Regions from separate parts of the Streptomyces sp. NPDC033177 genome, predicted to be linked through region 1. Evidence: predicted binding sites of a transcription regulator. Region 1 holds the regulator's gene; the other holds the start of a gene.
The links. Region 1 encodes HrcA, which represses chaperone genes, less so after heat shock. Its sites were predicted from a motif close to TTNGCACTCNGNNNNNCNGAGTGCNAA; they were not measured.
Positions count from the first base shown of each region.

Region 1 (7,388 bases):
TCACCTTCCTCGCCGAGGCCTCCGACCTGCTCGCCGGGCAGTTCGACGAGGACCTGGTGGCCGCGCTCGCCGGGCAGCTCCTCGTGCCGCGGCTCGCGGACTGGTGCGCGGTCTGGCTCGACGACGAGGCGGAGGTCGCCCCGCGCGGCTCCGCGAGCGGAGGCACGGGCTCCCGCCTCGCCCGCGTCTGGCACACCAGCGAACAGCGGATAGAGGAACTGCGCCGCAGCCTGGAGAAGGACCCGCCCCAGCTGCCCGACGAGGTGGGCTCCGGCGCCGTCCCCCTGCCCTGGCCCGGCGAGACGTCGGCGGAAGACGCGAACGGCACGGCCCTGGCGTACCGCCTCACGGCGGGCGGCCGTGTGCTGGGCACGCTCATCATCGGGCGGGCCGGGATGATGCGCTTCGCGGACGAAGTCACCGGCCTCATCGAGGACTTCAGCCGCCGCGTCGCCCTGGCCATCAGCGCGGCGCGGCGCTTTCAGCGCCAGGCCACCATCAGCCAGGTCCTGCAGCGCGGACTCCTTCCGAGCTCCGTCGCCGACATCCCCGGCGTGAGCAGCGGCGTCGTGTATGAGCCGCGGGACAAGGGCGGACCGGGCGGTGACTTCTACGACGTGTTCCAGGCGGGCAAGGGCCGCTGGTGCTTCGCGCTCGGCGACGTCCAGGGCAAGGGCGTCGAGGCGGCCGTCGTGATCGGCCTCGCCCGGCCCTGGCTTCGGTTGCTCGCCCGCGAGGGGTACGAGGTCGCGGAGGTGCTCGACCGTCTCAACCAGCTCCTCCTCGACGACGCCACGGAGGCGGCGGACGCGGCCGCGGCGGTGGTCGCGGTGGCGGGCGGCCAGGGCGTGCCGCCCGACGGGGCCACCTCCCGCTTCCTCTCCCTCCTCTACGGCGAGCTGGTGCCCATGGACGACGGCGGCGTCCGCTGCACGGTGGCCAGCGCGGGGCATCCCCTGCCGCTCCTCCTCTCCCCGGCCGGCACGGTCCAGGTGGCGGCCACGCCCCAGCTGCTGCTCGGGGTCGTCGACGACGCGACGTACAAGAGCGAGACCTTCGAGCTGCGCACGGGCGACACGCTGCTCTGCGTCACGGACGGGGTGACGGAGCGGCGTACGGGCCAGCGGATGTTCGACGACAGCGACGGCCTCGCGGCGGCCCTCGCCAGCTGCGCGGGCCTCGACGCGGGCCTGGTGGCGGAACGGATCAAACGCATGGTGCACGAATTTTCGGAGCGGCCGCCGGATGATGATCTGGCGGTGCTGGTGCTGCAGGCGCAGTGAGGTGATGTGCGGCTGCTCGGCGGGGGTGTGGTCTGTGTGGCTGGGGGTCCGGGGGTCGCCCCCCCCGGGTGGGTGCAGCCTCGGAGCGGCCGCCGGACGATGATCTGGCGGTGCTTGTGCTGCAGGCGCGGTGATCTGCGGGGGCCGTCGGACCAGCGGCGTTCGCTCTCTCCGGGGTGCGGGACAATCGAGGTATGCCTTCCGCACTGCCCGATGGTGAGCCCATGCCCGAGGACGGGGCCCTGCCCGCGTCCGCCCTCGCGGGTGCGGCGTCGCGTCCGCTCGGTTTCTACCTGCACGTCCCGTACTGCGCCACGCGCTGCGGGTACTGCGACTTCAACACCTACACCGCGACCGAGCTGCGCGGCTCCGGCGGCGTGCTCGCCTCGCGCGACAACTACGCGGACACGTTGACCGACGAGGTGCGGCTCGCACGGAAGGTGCTGGGGGACGACCCGCGCCCCGTCCAGACGGTCTTTGTGGGGGGCGGTACGCCGACGCTGCTCGCCGCGGCCGACCTGGTCCGCATGCTGGGGGCCGTGCGGGAGGAGTTCGGGCTCGCGGACGACGCGGAGATCACCACCGAGGCGAATCCGGAGTCCGTCGACCTCGCCTACCTGAGCGAGCTGCGGGCCGGCGGCTTCAACCGCGTCTCCTTCGGAATGCAGAGCGCCAAGCAGCACGTACTGAAGGTGCTCGACCGTACGCACACCCCCGGCCGGCCCGAGGCCTGCGTGGCGGAGGCGCGGGCGGCGGGCTTCGAGCACGTCAACCTCGACCTCATCTACGGCACGCCGGGCGAGACCGACGACGACTGGCGGGCCACGCTGGACGCGGCGATCGGCGCCGGGCCCGGCCACGTCAGCGCGTACGCCCTGATCGTCGAGGAGGGCACGCAGCTGGCGCGGAGGATCCGGCGCGGTGAGGTGCCCATGACGGACGACGACGTGCACGCGGACCGGTACCTGATCGCCGACGAGGTCCTCGGGGGCGCCGGATTCTCCTGGTACGAGGTGTCCAACTGGGCCACGTCCGATGCCGGGCGGTGCCTGCACAACGAGTTGTACTGGCGTGGGGCCGACTGGTGGGGGGCCGGGCCGGGGGCCCACAGTCACGTGGGGGGCGTGCGGTGGTGGAACGTCAAGCATCCGGGGGCGTACGCGGGGGCTCTGGGTGCGGGGCGCTCGCCTGGGGCCGGGCGGGAGATTCTTGCCGATGAGGATCGGCGGGTGGAGCGGATTCTGCTGGAGCTGCGGCTGCTTGAGGGGTGTCCGTTGTCCCTCCTTCGCCCCGCCGGCCTTGCGGCCGCGGGGCGGGCCCTCGCGGATGGGCTCCTTGAGGCGGGGCCCTACGAGGAGGGGCGGGCCGTGCTGACCCTGCGGGGGCGGTTGCTGGCGGATGCGGTGGTGCGGGACCTGGTGGACTGAGGCTCGGGCGTTCCCTGCGGGGCTTTCCCCAATCCCGCCCCTTCCCGAACTGGGGCTCCGCCCCAGACCCCGGTCCTCAAACGCCGGACGGGCTGAAAAAAGACGCCGCAGGCCCGGGCGGGCAACCGCGGGGTAATCGGGTGGGTGGGCGAGGGCCCACGACTCCGCTGAGCAGGCCGCGGGGCAATCGGGTGGGTGGGTGGGAGAGATCCGCCGCGGAGCGGCGGGCCTTGTTCGGGCCCGCAGACGGCTGCGGTGATGGCCCAGGGGCCCGCACACCGCCGTACGCTACTCCGCCGTGACGAAGTCGATCAGTTCCTCCACGCGGCCCAACAGCGCCGGCTCAAGATCCCGGTAGCTGCGGACCGAGCCCAGGATCCGCTGCCACGCGGCGCCCGTGTTGAGGGGCCAGCCCAGCGCCTCGCAGACGCCCGTCTTCCAGTCAGTACCGCGGGGGACCCGGGGCCACGCCGCGATCCCCACCGACGACGGCTTCACCGCCTCCCACACATCGATGTAGGGGTGCCCCACCACCAGGGCGGAGGGAGAGCTCACCTGCGCCGCGATCCGTGACTCCTTCGAGCCCGGAACCAAGTGGTCCACCAGGACGCCCAGGCGCGCGTCGGGCCCGGGGGAGAACTCCTCGACGATCCCCGGGAGGTCGTCGATGCCCTCCAGGTACTCGACGACCACGCCCTCGATCCGCAGGTCGTCGCCCCACACCCGCTCGACCAGCTCCGCGTCGTGCCGCCCCTCGACATAGATCCGCCCGGCACGGGCGACCCGGGCCCGCGCCCCCGGTACGGCCACCGAACCCGAAGCGGTACGCGTGGGACGTACGGGCGAGGAGGAAGAGGAGGAGGCGGCGGAGGGGCGGACCAGCGTCACCGTCCGGCCCTCCAAGGCGAAGGCCCCCGGCGTCATCGGAAAGACACGGTGCTTGCCGAAGCGGTCCTCCAGGGTCACCGTCGGACCCTCCGCCGTCTTCTCGCAGCGGATCACCGCCCCGCAGAACCCGGTGCTCAGCTCCTCCACCACGAGGTCCGCCTCCGCGGCGACCTCCGGCACGGGCTTCGGCTTCTTCCAGGGCGGGGTGAGGTCCGCGGAGTACTGGCGCATTTTCCCGACGATAGGAAGAAGTAGGGGGAGGCCGGCTACGACACGCCGAAGCGAGCCGCCAGTGTGGCGCGTTGCGTGCGGACAAAAGCCGCATCGACCACCGCGCCGTGCCCCGGCACGTACAGCGCGTTCTCGCCGCCCAGGTCCAGCAGCCGGTCGAGCGCGGCCGGCCAGCGCGCCGGGACCGCGTCGGGACCGGCCTGCGGTTCGCCCGACTCCTCGACCAGGTCGCCGCAGAAGACGATCTCGGGGGTGTCGCCCGTGCCGGGGACCAGGACCGCCAGGTCGTGGCCCGTATGACCCGGGCCGACGTTCGCGAGCAGGACCTGCACCCCGCCGCCCAGGTCCAGCGTCCACTCCCCGCACACCGCGTGGCGCGGGCGGACGAGCAGGTCGGCCGCCTCCGCCGCGGCGTCCGGGGCGACGCCCTGCCGCACGGCGTCCTCGCGCAGCTCGTCGCGCCCCCTCGTGAGCAGCGCGTCGAGGCCGACCGCGCCGTACACCTCCACGCCCGCGAACGCCGCGGCGCCGAGCACGTGGTCGAAGTGCGGATGCGTCAGGGCGAGATGGGTGACCCGGCGGCCCTCGCCGAGGATGCCGCGCGCCTGGTTGCGCAGCTCCGCGCCCTCGCGCAGGGTCGCGCCCGCCTCGATCATCAGCGCCGACTCACCGCCGACGACCAGGCCCGCCGTACAGTCCCAGACCGGCAGGCGCCTGCGTCCCACATGCGGCGCGAGCCGTTCCCAACCCGCCTCGTCCCAAGCCAGTGCCACGTCCATGCAGCCGACGCTAGCCCCGCGCGGGCGGCTTGGCAGCCGTCACTTCGGCCGTCGGACCGACATAGGGTCCGGCCCTTGCCGGGCCCGTACCTCGCAGCCGTACACTGGGCGCGGTGCAGGCTGGCACTCACCTGCGGGGAGTGCCAGGCAAGGCCGCGGGGCAGACACGTCCCAGGGCGAAAAGGTGGAGGTGTTGCGCGGATGCTCAGTGAACGCAGGCTCGAGGTGCTGCGTGCCATCGTCCATGACTACGTAGGCACCGAGGAGCCCGTCGGCTCCAAGGCGCTCACCGAGCGGCACAGTCTCGGGGTCTCGCCGGCCACCGTCCGCAACGACATGGCGGCGCTGGAGGAGGAAGGGTTCATCGCCCAGCCTCACACCAGCGCGGGCCGTATCCCGACCGACAAGGGGTACCGCCTCTTCGTCGACCGGCTCGCGGGCGTCAAGCCGATGGCGGCGCCGGAGCGCAGGGCCATCCAGAACTTCCTCGACGGCGCCGTCGACCTCGACGACGTCGTGGCACGCACGGTGCGGCTGCTCGCGCAGCTGACCCGGCAGGTCGCGGTCGTGCAGTATCCGTCCCTCACGCGGTCGACGGTGCGGCACGTGGAGCTGCTCTCGCTGGCTCCCGCCCGTCTGATGCTCGTACTGATCACGGACACGGGCCGGGTCGAGCAGCGCATGATCGACTGTCCCGCCCCGTTCGGCGAGACCTCGCTCGCGGACCTGCGGGCGCGGCTCAACAGCAGGGTCGCGGGCCGTCGCTTCGCGGACGTGCCGCAGCTGGTGCAGGACATGACGGAGTCCTTCGACGCGGAGGACCGCGGCACGGTGGCGACGGTGCTCTCGACACTCCTCGAAACTCTTGTCGAGGAGACCGAGGAGCGGCTGATGATCGGCGGAACGGCCAATCTCACCCGCTTCGGACATGACTTTCCCCTCACCATCAGGCCCGTCCTGGAGGCTCTTGAGGAGCAGGTCGTCCTGCTCAAGTTGCTTGGCGAAGCCACGGATTCGGGCATGACCGTACGGATCGGTCACGAGAACGCCCATGAGGGACTCAGCTCCACGTCCGTGGTCTCCGTCGGTTACGGTTCGGGCAGCGAGGCAGTAGCCAAACTCGGCGTGGTCGGCCCGACCCGCATGGACTATCCGGGAACGATGGGAGCAGTACGCGCAGTGGCACGTTACGTCGGACAGATCCTGGCGGAGTCGTAAGTGGCCACGGACTACTACGCCGTACTAGGCGTGCGCCGCGACGCTTCCCAGGACGAGATCAAGAAGGCCTTCCGGAGGCTTGCGCGAGAGCTTCACCCGGACGTGAATCCGGATCCGAAGACTCAGGAGCGCTTCAAGGAGATCAACGCCGCGTACGAGGTGTTGTCGGACCCGCAGAAGAAGCAGGTCTACGACCTCGGCGGTGACCCGCTGTCCCAGGCGGGCGGCGGCGGTGCGGGCGGTTTCGGGGCCGGTGGCTTCGGCAACTTCTCGGACATCATGGACGCGTTCTTCGGGACGGCGTCGCAGCGTGGCCCCCGGTCGCGCACGCGCCGTGGCCAGGACGCCATGATCCGGCTCGAGATCGACCTGGACGAGGCGGCCTTCGGGACCACCAAGGACATACAGGTCGACACGGCGGTCGTCTGTACGACCTGCAGCGGTGAAGGTGCCGCGCCGGGGACGTCCGCTCAAACGTGTGACATGTGCCGCGGTCGCGGTGAGGTGTCGCAGGTCACGCGGTCCTTCCTCGGCCAGGTCATGACATCGCGGCCGTGCCCGCAGTGTCAGGGCTTCGGCACGGTCGTGCCCACCCCGTGCCCGGAGTGCGCCGGCGACGGCCGCATCCGGTCGCGGCGGACGCTCACCGTGAAGATCCCGGCCGGTGTCGACAACGGCACGCGGATCCAGCTCGCGGGCGAGGGCGAGGTCGGCCCCGGCGGCGGCCCCGCCGGCGACCTGTACGTGGAGATCCACGAGCTGCCGCACGCCGTGTTCCAGCGGCGTGGGGACGATCTGCACTGCACGGTCACCATCCCCATGACGGCCGCGGCTCTGGGCACCAAGGTGCCCCTGGAGACGCTGGACGGCCTGGAGGAGGTCGACATCCGGCCCGGCACACAGTCCGGCCAGTCGGTGCCGCTGCACGGCAGGGGCATCACGCACCTGCGGGGCGGCGGTCGCGGTGACCTCATCGTGCACGTCGAGGTCCTCACACCGAGCAAGCTGGACGCGGAGCAGGAGCGGGTCCTGCGGGAGCTTGCGGTGCTGCGTGGCGAGGAGCGGCCTACCGGGCAGTTCCAGCCGGGGCAGCAGGGTCTGTTCTCCCGCCTCAAGGACGCGTTCAACGGGCGGTAGCGCCTTTTACGGGCGAGGGCGCCTCGAGCGGTGCCTTTCCTGCGCCCCCGGTAGCGGTTCGCCCGTGCCGGGGGCGCTTTGCTGTCTGTCCGCGGGCTGTCCTGGGTTGCTCGCGCAGTTCCCCGCGCCCCTTACGGGGCGTCCTGGGTTGCTCGCGCCCCGCGGCGGAGCCGCTCATGTCACAGTCCCGCGCCCCTGACGGGGCGCTCCTGATCATGCCGGGTGACGGGTGGGTGGGTGGGAAAGACCCGCGATTCGGCCCCCCGGCCAGGAAGTGGCACGATGCGTTCATGCCCACCGCACTGACCGATCTCTGCCGCCTTCCGATCGTGCAGGCCCCTATGGCGGGAGGCGCCTCGTGCCCCCAGCTCGCCGCGGCCGTCTCCGAGGCCGGAGGCCTCGGTTTCCTCGCCGCCGGGTATAAA
Region 1 covers NZ_JBVIPS010000002.1:627,160-634,547, reverse strand. Annotated here, with positions in the region: gene ACZ5U5_RS08925 (SpoIIE family protein phosphatase) at 1-1,283, shown strand, start outside; gene hemW (radical SAM family heme chaperone HemW) at 1,478-2,710, shown strand; gene ACZ5U5_RS08915 (DUF3097 domain-containing protein) at 2,999-3,829, opposite strand; gene ACZ5U5_RS08910 (MBL fold metallo-hydrolase) at 3,865-4,608, opposite strand; gene hrcA (heat-inducible transcriptional repressor HrcA) at 4,810-5,826, shown strand; gene dnaJ (molecular chaperone DnaJ) at 5,827-6,963, shown strand; gene ACZ5U5_RS08895 (nitronate monooxygenase) at 7,254-7,388, shown strand, end outside.

Region 2 (7,388 bases), on a different contig from region 1:
CCGCACGCGCCTTCGGCTTCACCACGCTCTCCTGCTCCTCCACCGGCAACCTCGCGGGCGCCGTCGGCGCCGCGGCGGCCCGTGCCGGCTTCCGCTCCTGCGTGTTCATCCCGCACGACCTGGAGCAGGGCAAGGTCGTCATGGCCGCGGTCTACGGTGGCGAGCTCGTCGGCATCGAGGGCAACTACGACGACGTGAACCGCTTCTGCTCCGAGCTCATCGGCGACCCGCTCGGCGAGGGCTGGGGCTTCGTGAACGTGAACCTGCGGCCGTACTACGGCGAGGGCTCCAAGACCCTCGCGTACGAGATCTGCGAGCAGCTGGGGTGGGTCCTCCCCGACCAGCTGGTCATCCCGATCGCCTCCGGCTCGCAGCTCACGAAGATCGACAAGGGCCTGAAGGAGCTCATCCAGCTGGGTCTGGTCGAGGACAAGCCCTACAAGATCTTCGGTGCGCAGGCCGAGGGCTGCTCCCCGGTGTCGACCGCCTTCAAGGCCGGGCACGACGTCGTGCGCCCGCAGAAGCCGGACACCATCGCCAAGTCGCTCGCCATCGGCAACCCCGCCGACGGGCCGTACGTCCTGGACATCGCGCGTCGCACGGGCGGTGCGGTGGAGGACGTGAACGACGAGCAGGTCGTGGATGCGATCGAGCTGCTCGCTCGGAGTGAGGGGATCTTCGCGGAGACCGCCGGGGGTGTGACGGTGGGCGTCACCAAGAAGCTTCTTGAGGCGGGGCTCATCGACCCGACGCTGACCACAGTCGTGCTGAACACCGGTGACGGGCTCAAGACCCTGGACGCTGTTGCCGAGAGGTCTCAGGCGACCGCGACCATCCGTCCCAGCCTCGACGCGTTCCGCGCCGCCGGGCTCGCAGACTGAGCTTGTCCCCCTGGCTGCGGGCCGGCTGTGGCTGGTCGCGCCCCGCGGCGGAGCCGCAAATGTCACAGCCCCGCGCCCCTGACGGGGCGCCCCTGGCGGGCGCCCCTCCTGAACTACCGAGGTGAATCCCATGAGCGTCAAGGTCCGCATCCCCACCATTCTCCGCACCTACACCGGCGGTCAGTCCGAGGTTGCCGCCGAGGGGGCGAACCTCTCCGAGGTCATCGCCGACCTGGAGAAGAACCACGCCGGTATCGCCGCCCGCGTCCTGGACGACCAGGGCAAGCTGCGGCGCTTCGTGAACGTCTACGTGAACGACGACGACGTCCGCTTCGAGCAGGGTCTTGAGACCGCGACGCCGGACGGTGCGGGCGTCTCGATCATCCCCGCCGTCGCGGGTGGTTGATCCTGGTTGATTCTTTAAGGAAATACCCTGCGTAATCCTTGTTGCCCCCTCCGCGAGAGAAACGGAGGGGGCAATTCCATGAGGTTGAGCGCGGTACAGTTGGGAAGCGAGCTTCCCCGTTTGTGCCTGGCGCATATACGAAGTCGCCCCGAGAGCGACAAGAAGTAGCCAATGTGCACCGCCCATTTGCCCTTCCTGTGGCATTTGTCTGGCCCGACTTGCCCTGAACTCCGGTGAATTCTCCGCGTATCACCGATCAGGCGTGCCCAGAATTCTCGTCCGATTGACCTGTTGCAGAGGGCAGTTGGACAGATACATTCAGCCGCGGTCGACGCGTTCCGGCGCACGCCTCCACAACCCATTGGGGGGGTGAGGTCTGACCCGGGTCCGCGAAGTGCGGGTCCGTGCAAGGGCCAGTAATAGGGGAGTTAGGCATGGCTCAGGGCACCGTCAAGTGGTTCAACGCGGAGAAGGGGTACGGCTTCATCGCGGTCGACGGTGGTGCGGATGTTTTCGTCCACTACAGCGCGATTCAGATGGACGGCTACCGCACCCTTGAAGAAGGTCAGCGAGTGGAGTTCGAGATCTCGCAGGGCCAGAAGGGTCCGCAGGCGGACATGGTCAAGCTCGCCGTCTGATCTCGGCGCGATCGGCCAGCGAACTTAGCGAGTGACGAGGGGCCCGTATCCCGACAGGAGTACGGGCCCCTCGTGCGTCATCGCCCGCGACCCGTGGCGCGGACCGCCGCGCGCCCCTGGGCGCGCACCCCCTCGTACGTCTGAGATCCGCAAGAGGCGCTTGCACTCGTAGGGGTCGAGTGCTAATCATTGGGCTTAGCACTCTCCGAGTGAGAGTGACAGAACTTGGATCGGGTCGGTGAGGCCCGCAGGCCGGGTGGGGCAAGGAACCACAAGGCTTGCAGGCCGTCCGTCGCGGGCGCTGGCGCGATCCGGAAGCATGCCACCCCTGTCCGGGAGGACCACTTCACATGGCCAAGATCATCGCGTTCGACGAGGAGGCACGGCGCGGCCTCGAGCGCGGCATGAACCAGCTCGCCGACGCCGTCAAGGTGACCCTGGGCCCCAAGGGTCGCAACGTCGTCCTCGAGAAGAAGTGGGGTGCCCCCACGATCACCAACGATGGTGTTTCCATCGCCAAGGAGATCGAGCTCGAGGACCCGTACGAGAAGATCGGCGCCGAGCTGGTCAAGGAGGTCGCGAAGAAGACGGACGACGTCGCCGGTGACGGCACGACGACCGCGACCGTCCTGGCCCAGGCGCTGGTCCGTGAGGGCCTTCGCAACGTGGCCGCCGGTGCCAACCCGATGGCCCTCAAGCGCGGCATCGAGAAGGCCGTCGAGGCCGTCTCGGGCGCCCTGCTCGAGCAGGCCAAGGACGTGGAGACCAAGGAGCAGATCGCTTCGACCGCCTCCATCTCCGCCGCCGACACCCAGATCGGCGAGCTCATCGCCGAGGCGATGGACAAGGTCGGCAAGGAAGGCGTCATCACCGTCGAGGAGTCGCAGACCTTCGGGCTCGAGCTTGAGCTCACCGAGGGCATGCGCTTCGACAAGGGCTACATCTCGGCGTACTTCGCCACGGACATGGAGCGTATGGAGGCGTCGCTCGACGACCCGTACATCCTGATCGTGAACTCGAAGATCTCGAACGTGAAGGACCTCCTTCCGCTCCTCGAGAAGGTCATGCAGTCCGGCAAGCCGCTGCTGATCATCGCCGAGGACGTCGAGGGCGAGGCCCTGTCGACCCTGGTCGTCAACAAGATCCGTGGCACCTTCAAGTCCGTCGCCGTCAAGGCCCCGGGCTTCGGTGACCGCCGCAAGGCCATGCTCGGCGACATCGCCATCCTCACCGGTGGCACCGTCATCTCCGAGGAGGTCGGCCTCAAGCTGGAGAACGCCGGTCTCGACCTGCTCGGCCGCGCCCGCAAGGTCGTCATCACCAAGGACGAGACCACGATCGTCGACGGCTCCGGTGAGAGCGACCAGGTCCAGGGTCGCGTCAACCAGATCCGCGCCGAGATCGAGAACTCGGACAGCGACTACGACCGCGAGAAGCTGCAGGAGCGCCTGGCGAAGCTCGCCGGCGGTGTTGCGGTCATCAAGGCCGGTGCCGCGACCGAGGTCGAGCTCAAGGAGCGCAAGCACCGCATCGAGGACGCCGTTCGCAACGCGAAGGCCGCCGTCGAAGAGGGCATCGTCGCCGGTGGTGGCGTGGCGCTCATCCAGGCCGCCGCTGTCTTCGAGAAGCTTGAGCTCGAGGGTGACGAGGCCACCGGTGCCGCCGCTGTGAAGCTGGCCCTCGAGGCCCCGCTGAAGCAGATCGCCGTCAACGCCGGCCTTGAGGGTGGCGTCGTCGTCGAGAAGGTGCGCAACCTGACCGTCGGCCACGGCCTGAACGCCGCGACCGGTGAGTACGTCGACATGATCGCCGAGGGCATCCTCGACCCGGCGAAGGTCACGCGCTCTGCCCTGCAGAACGCCGCGTCGATCGCCGCGCTGTTCCTCACCACCGAGGCCGTCATCGCCGACAAGCCGGAGAAGGCGGGCGCTGCCCCGGCCGGCGGCGGCATGCCGGGCGGTGACATGGACTTCTGATCGACCTCTGGTTGATCAGCGGTTCATCGCTCACGCGAACCGAGGGCGGCACCCCTTCTCACGAAGGGGTGCCGCCCTCGGGCGTTTTCCGGAGCCGTGTGTGACTACGGCAGCCGGTCCATGATCCATGCGCAGAGTTCCCCGGTGACGAGGGTGTGGCCCTCGTTGTGGGTGGCGCAGAGGTACTCGTCGAGCTCGCTGTCCTCGGACTGCTCCGGGAACGGGTCGTGCAGCTTCTCCTGGGTGTCGATGTCCCGCAGGGCGACCGCGCTGACCGAGGGCACGAAGCAGTGCTCGCGGATCTCGGCCTCGGAGCCGAGGCCGATGATCGCGGGGATCTTGTTCAGCTCGTCGGCCAGGATGCCGAAGCCCTCCAGGGTGCCGCCGGGGGCGCCGTCGATCTCGGGCAGGCCCGAGGTGTGGATCTGCGGCTTGCGCAGGGTCACCACCCGGAGCTGCGCGACGAGCTTCTCCTCGCCCGTGGGCTGCGTGTAGAGGTGGGTGCCGGTGATGGCCAGGCCCCTGCCGTGGAACGCCCGCTCGCCGGGGCCGATGCCGTTGGCGACGCCTGTGCGCACGCCGTTGGCGACGCCGATCTTCCGCGGGCGCCTGGGCCAGCCGCCGACCCGCGCCAGCTCGGCGAGGAACTCGACGCGCTCCTTGTCCGTCTCCGGGGTGTCATTCCACTCCGCGATGTGCTGCCACAGGAGCTGGCGCGCGGCCGGGCTGTTCATCTGGTTCGAGAAGGCCGCGTTGAGCCGCCGGATGTAGTGCGCGAACGACTGCAGCGCGATCGGGATCCAGGCACCGCGGTGCGGGCTGTCGAAGGAGAAGTACAGCTCGGTCTCGTGGTCGACGCTCTCGTGCTCCATCTTGGCGAGCGCGTACCGCGTGACGAGGCCGCCCATGCTGAAACCGCCGACGGTCAGCGGGTGGTTGCCCGTGCGCCGCGCGATGGCCTCCTGGATCGCCGAACGGGCCGCCTTGGCGTTGTCCAGGATCGAGGCGCTGCGCTCGTCGAAGCCGAGCAGGATGACGTCGTGGCCGCGCGCCCGCAGCTCGCCGATGAACGGGTACGCGCCCCGCTCCAGGCCCTCCCAGAGGAAGTCAAGGTCGCTCGGCCCGGTGTTGAAGCCATCGGCGAGGATCACCGGTTTGGTGAGCCCCTGCCCGGGGTCGGCGAGATACACCCAGGCCCTGCCTTCCGGCAGCGTCCACTCCTGGTCGGGGGCGGGAGCGGCCTCGGAGACCGCCCTGGGGCCTGGGGCGAGCGTGATGTTGGCCGCGGAGCCGAGAGCTTCGGCGATCTGCTGTTCGTCGGGCTGGCCGGTGTCGTTGGGCTCGGTCATGGATGGTCCCCTCCGGTGCGTCGGCCTCGATGACGGCACGTGCCATCCTCGATACGCGGGGTAGCCACCGGAAGACGGCCACCGCGATTCCCCGGGCGGGCCGAGTCCTTTCGGACAGCGGGACGTTGGCCGCTTTCGCCTGTGCCGCAGGGGGGCCGGAGCAGGTCGGGACGGGGCGGAGGCGGACGCGGGTGCGGGACTCGGTCAGGATCGGCGCGCCGCGGTCGGGGAAATATGTCCCGAATGAGCACACCTTCGACTTCTCCGGCTCAGCGCACCGGGAAGCCGAAGGTGTAGCCCTGCTGCTTGAGCCGGGGGAGGAGCGTGCGCAGAGCCTCGACGGTCTGGGTGCGGTCGCCGCCGGCGTCGTGGAAGAGGAGGGTGGGCCCGTTGGGCAGCTCCCGCTCGACCGTGGCGACGATGGCGTCCGTACCGGGGCGCTCGAAGTCCTTGGTGTCCACGTTCCAGCCGAGCGGCCGCATGCCCCGCTCGGCGGCGAGCTCGCGGCTGTACGGGGTGAACGCCCCGCCGGGGGCCCGGTAGTACATCGGCCGTACGCCACCGGACGCCTTGGTGATCATGCGTTCGGCGTCGAGGATCTGCCGGCGCTGGTAGGCCTTGGAGTCCTTGTCCATGCCGGTGTTGTGCGACACCGAGTGGTCGCAGAGGCGGTGCCCGGCGGCGACGACCTTCTTCACCATGTCGGGGTGGGCCTCGGCCTGCGTCCCGACCATGCAGAACGTGGCCTTCACGTCGTACTCCCGCAGCACGTCGAGTACTTGAGGAGTCCACTTGGGATCGGGGCCGTCGTCGATGGTGAGGTTGACGCCCTGCTTCCCCTTCTCGGAGGCGTGCGCGATGGCCGCCGAGACCGGCTTCACGGCGCTGGGCTTCTTGGCCGCCGGTGCTCCCTCCGACGTACCGGCCTGCGCGCTCCACACCCCTGCGCCGGTGGCGAGCAGCGTCACCCCGAGCGCAGCCCCGATCATCTTCCCGTACCAGCCCCGGCCGCCGCTGTGTCGCGCCATCGTCCGCCCCTTTGCGTCCAGTCCCTCGCCGCTCCCCGGTCACGCGCGGCACCTGGCAGGACGAGGAAGGGGGCCGGGAGGATGCACCGAGACCAAGTCCGTTACGGATCACGGACAATCCCGGGGGACTTCGTGGACAACTCGCCGCGGCCCGTGCAGAAAAATCCCGATGAACGCCGCTTCGGGCGGCGTTCACCGGGATCTTTTCGTCATCCGCCCCCGAGGCCGCGGGTCAGACCCTGGCCGGCTCCGTATCCGCTTCCGCCTCCGGAGTCGTCGGCTCGGACTTCGTGCCGGGGGACGCCGCGACGACCTGTTCGTGGGCGGTCGTGTCGACGTTCAGCTCCACCAGCATCTGCTTGCTGAAGCCGAAGAAGTACGTCGCGAAGAAGCCCACGAGGTAGCCGACGAGGAGGCCGCCGCCGTAGATCGCGATCGTCGGGCCAAGGCCCTGGTTGCCGTCGAGGAGGGGGAACAGGGCCCAGCCCGACGGGCCGATCGCGGTGGAGCCGACCTTGTCGCCGATCATCGAGAAGAAGCCGATGAACGCGCCGCCCGCCGCGCCGCCCACGCACGCCGTGATGAAGGGGCGGCCGAGGGGGAGCGAGACGCCGTAGATCAGGGGCTCGCCCACGCCCAGGAAGCCCGCGGGGAGCGCCGACTTGATCGTCGTACGGATCGAGGTGTTGTGGCGCAGGCGCTTGAACACCGCGATCGCGCAGCCCACCTGGCCCGCGCCCGCCATCGCGAGGATGGGGAGCAGAACCGTGAAGCCCTGCTGTTCGATGAGCGTGGTGTGGATGGGGATCAGCGCCTGGTGCAGGCCCAGCATGACGAGGGGGAGGAACAGGCCACCGAGGACGAGGCCGGCGAACGCGCCCGTGTTGTCCAGGAGCCAGTTCGCCGCCGTGCCGATGCCCGTCGAGACCTCGCCCGCCAGGAACATCAGGCCGAAGATCGTGACCAGGCCGGAGAGCAGGACCGTGATGGTGGGGGTCACGAGGACGTCGAGCGCCTCGGGGACCCAGCGCCTGCACCACTTCTCGATGTACGTGGCGAGGACCGCCGCGCCGAGCGCGCCCAGTACGCCGCCCTGGCCGGGCGACAGCT
Region 2 covers NZ_JBVIPS010000006.1:444,588-451,975, reverse strand. Annotated here, with positions in the region: gene thrC (threonine synthase) at 1-881, shown strand, start outside; gene ACZ5U5_RS22940 (MoaD/ThiS family protein) at 1,012-1,287, shown strand; gene ACZ5U5_RS22935 (cold-shock protein) at 1,722-1,925, shown strand; gene groL (chaperonin GroEL) at 2,276-3,901, shown strand; gene ACZ5U5_RS22925 (esterase/lipase family protein) at 4,006-5,250, opposite strand; gene ACZ5U5_RS22920 (polysaccharide deacetylase family protein) at 5,520-6,278, opposite strand; gene ACZ5U5_RS22915 (PTS transporter subunit EIIC) at 6,511-7,388, opposite strand, start outside.
Region 2: a site for HrcA is predicted at 2,121-2,147, ahead of groL (chaperonin GroEL). Genes of this name have one in related genera too.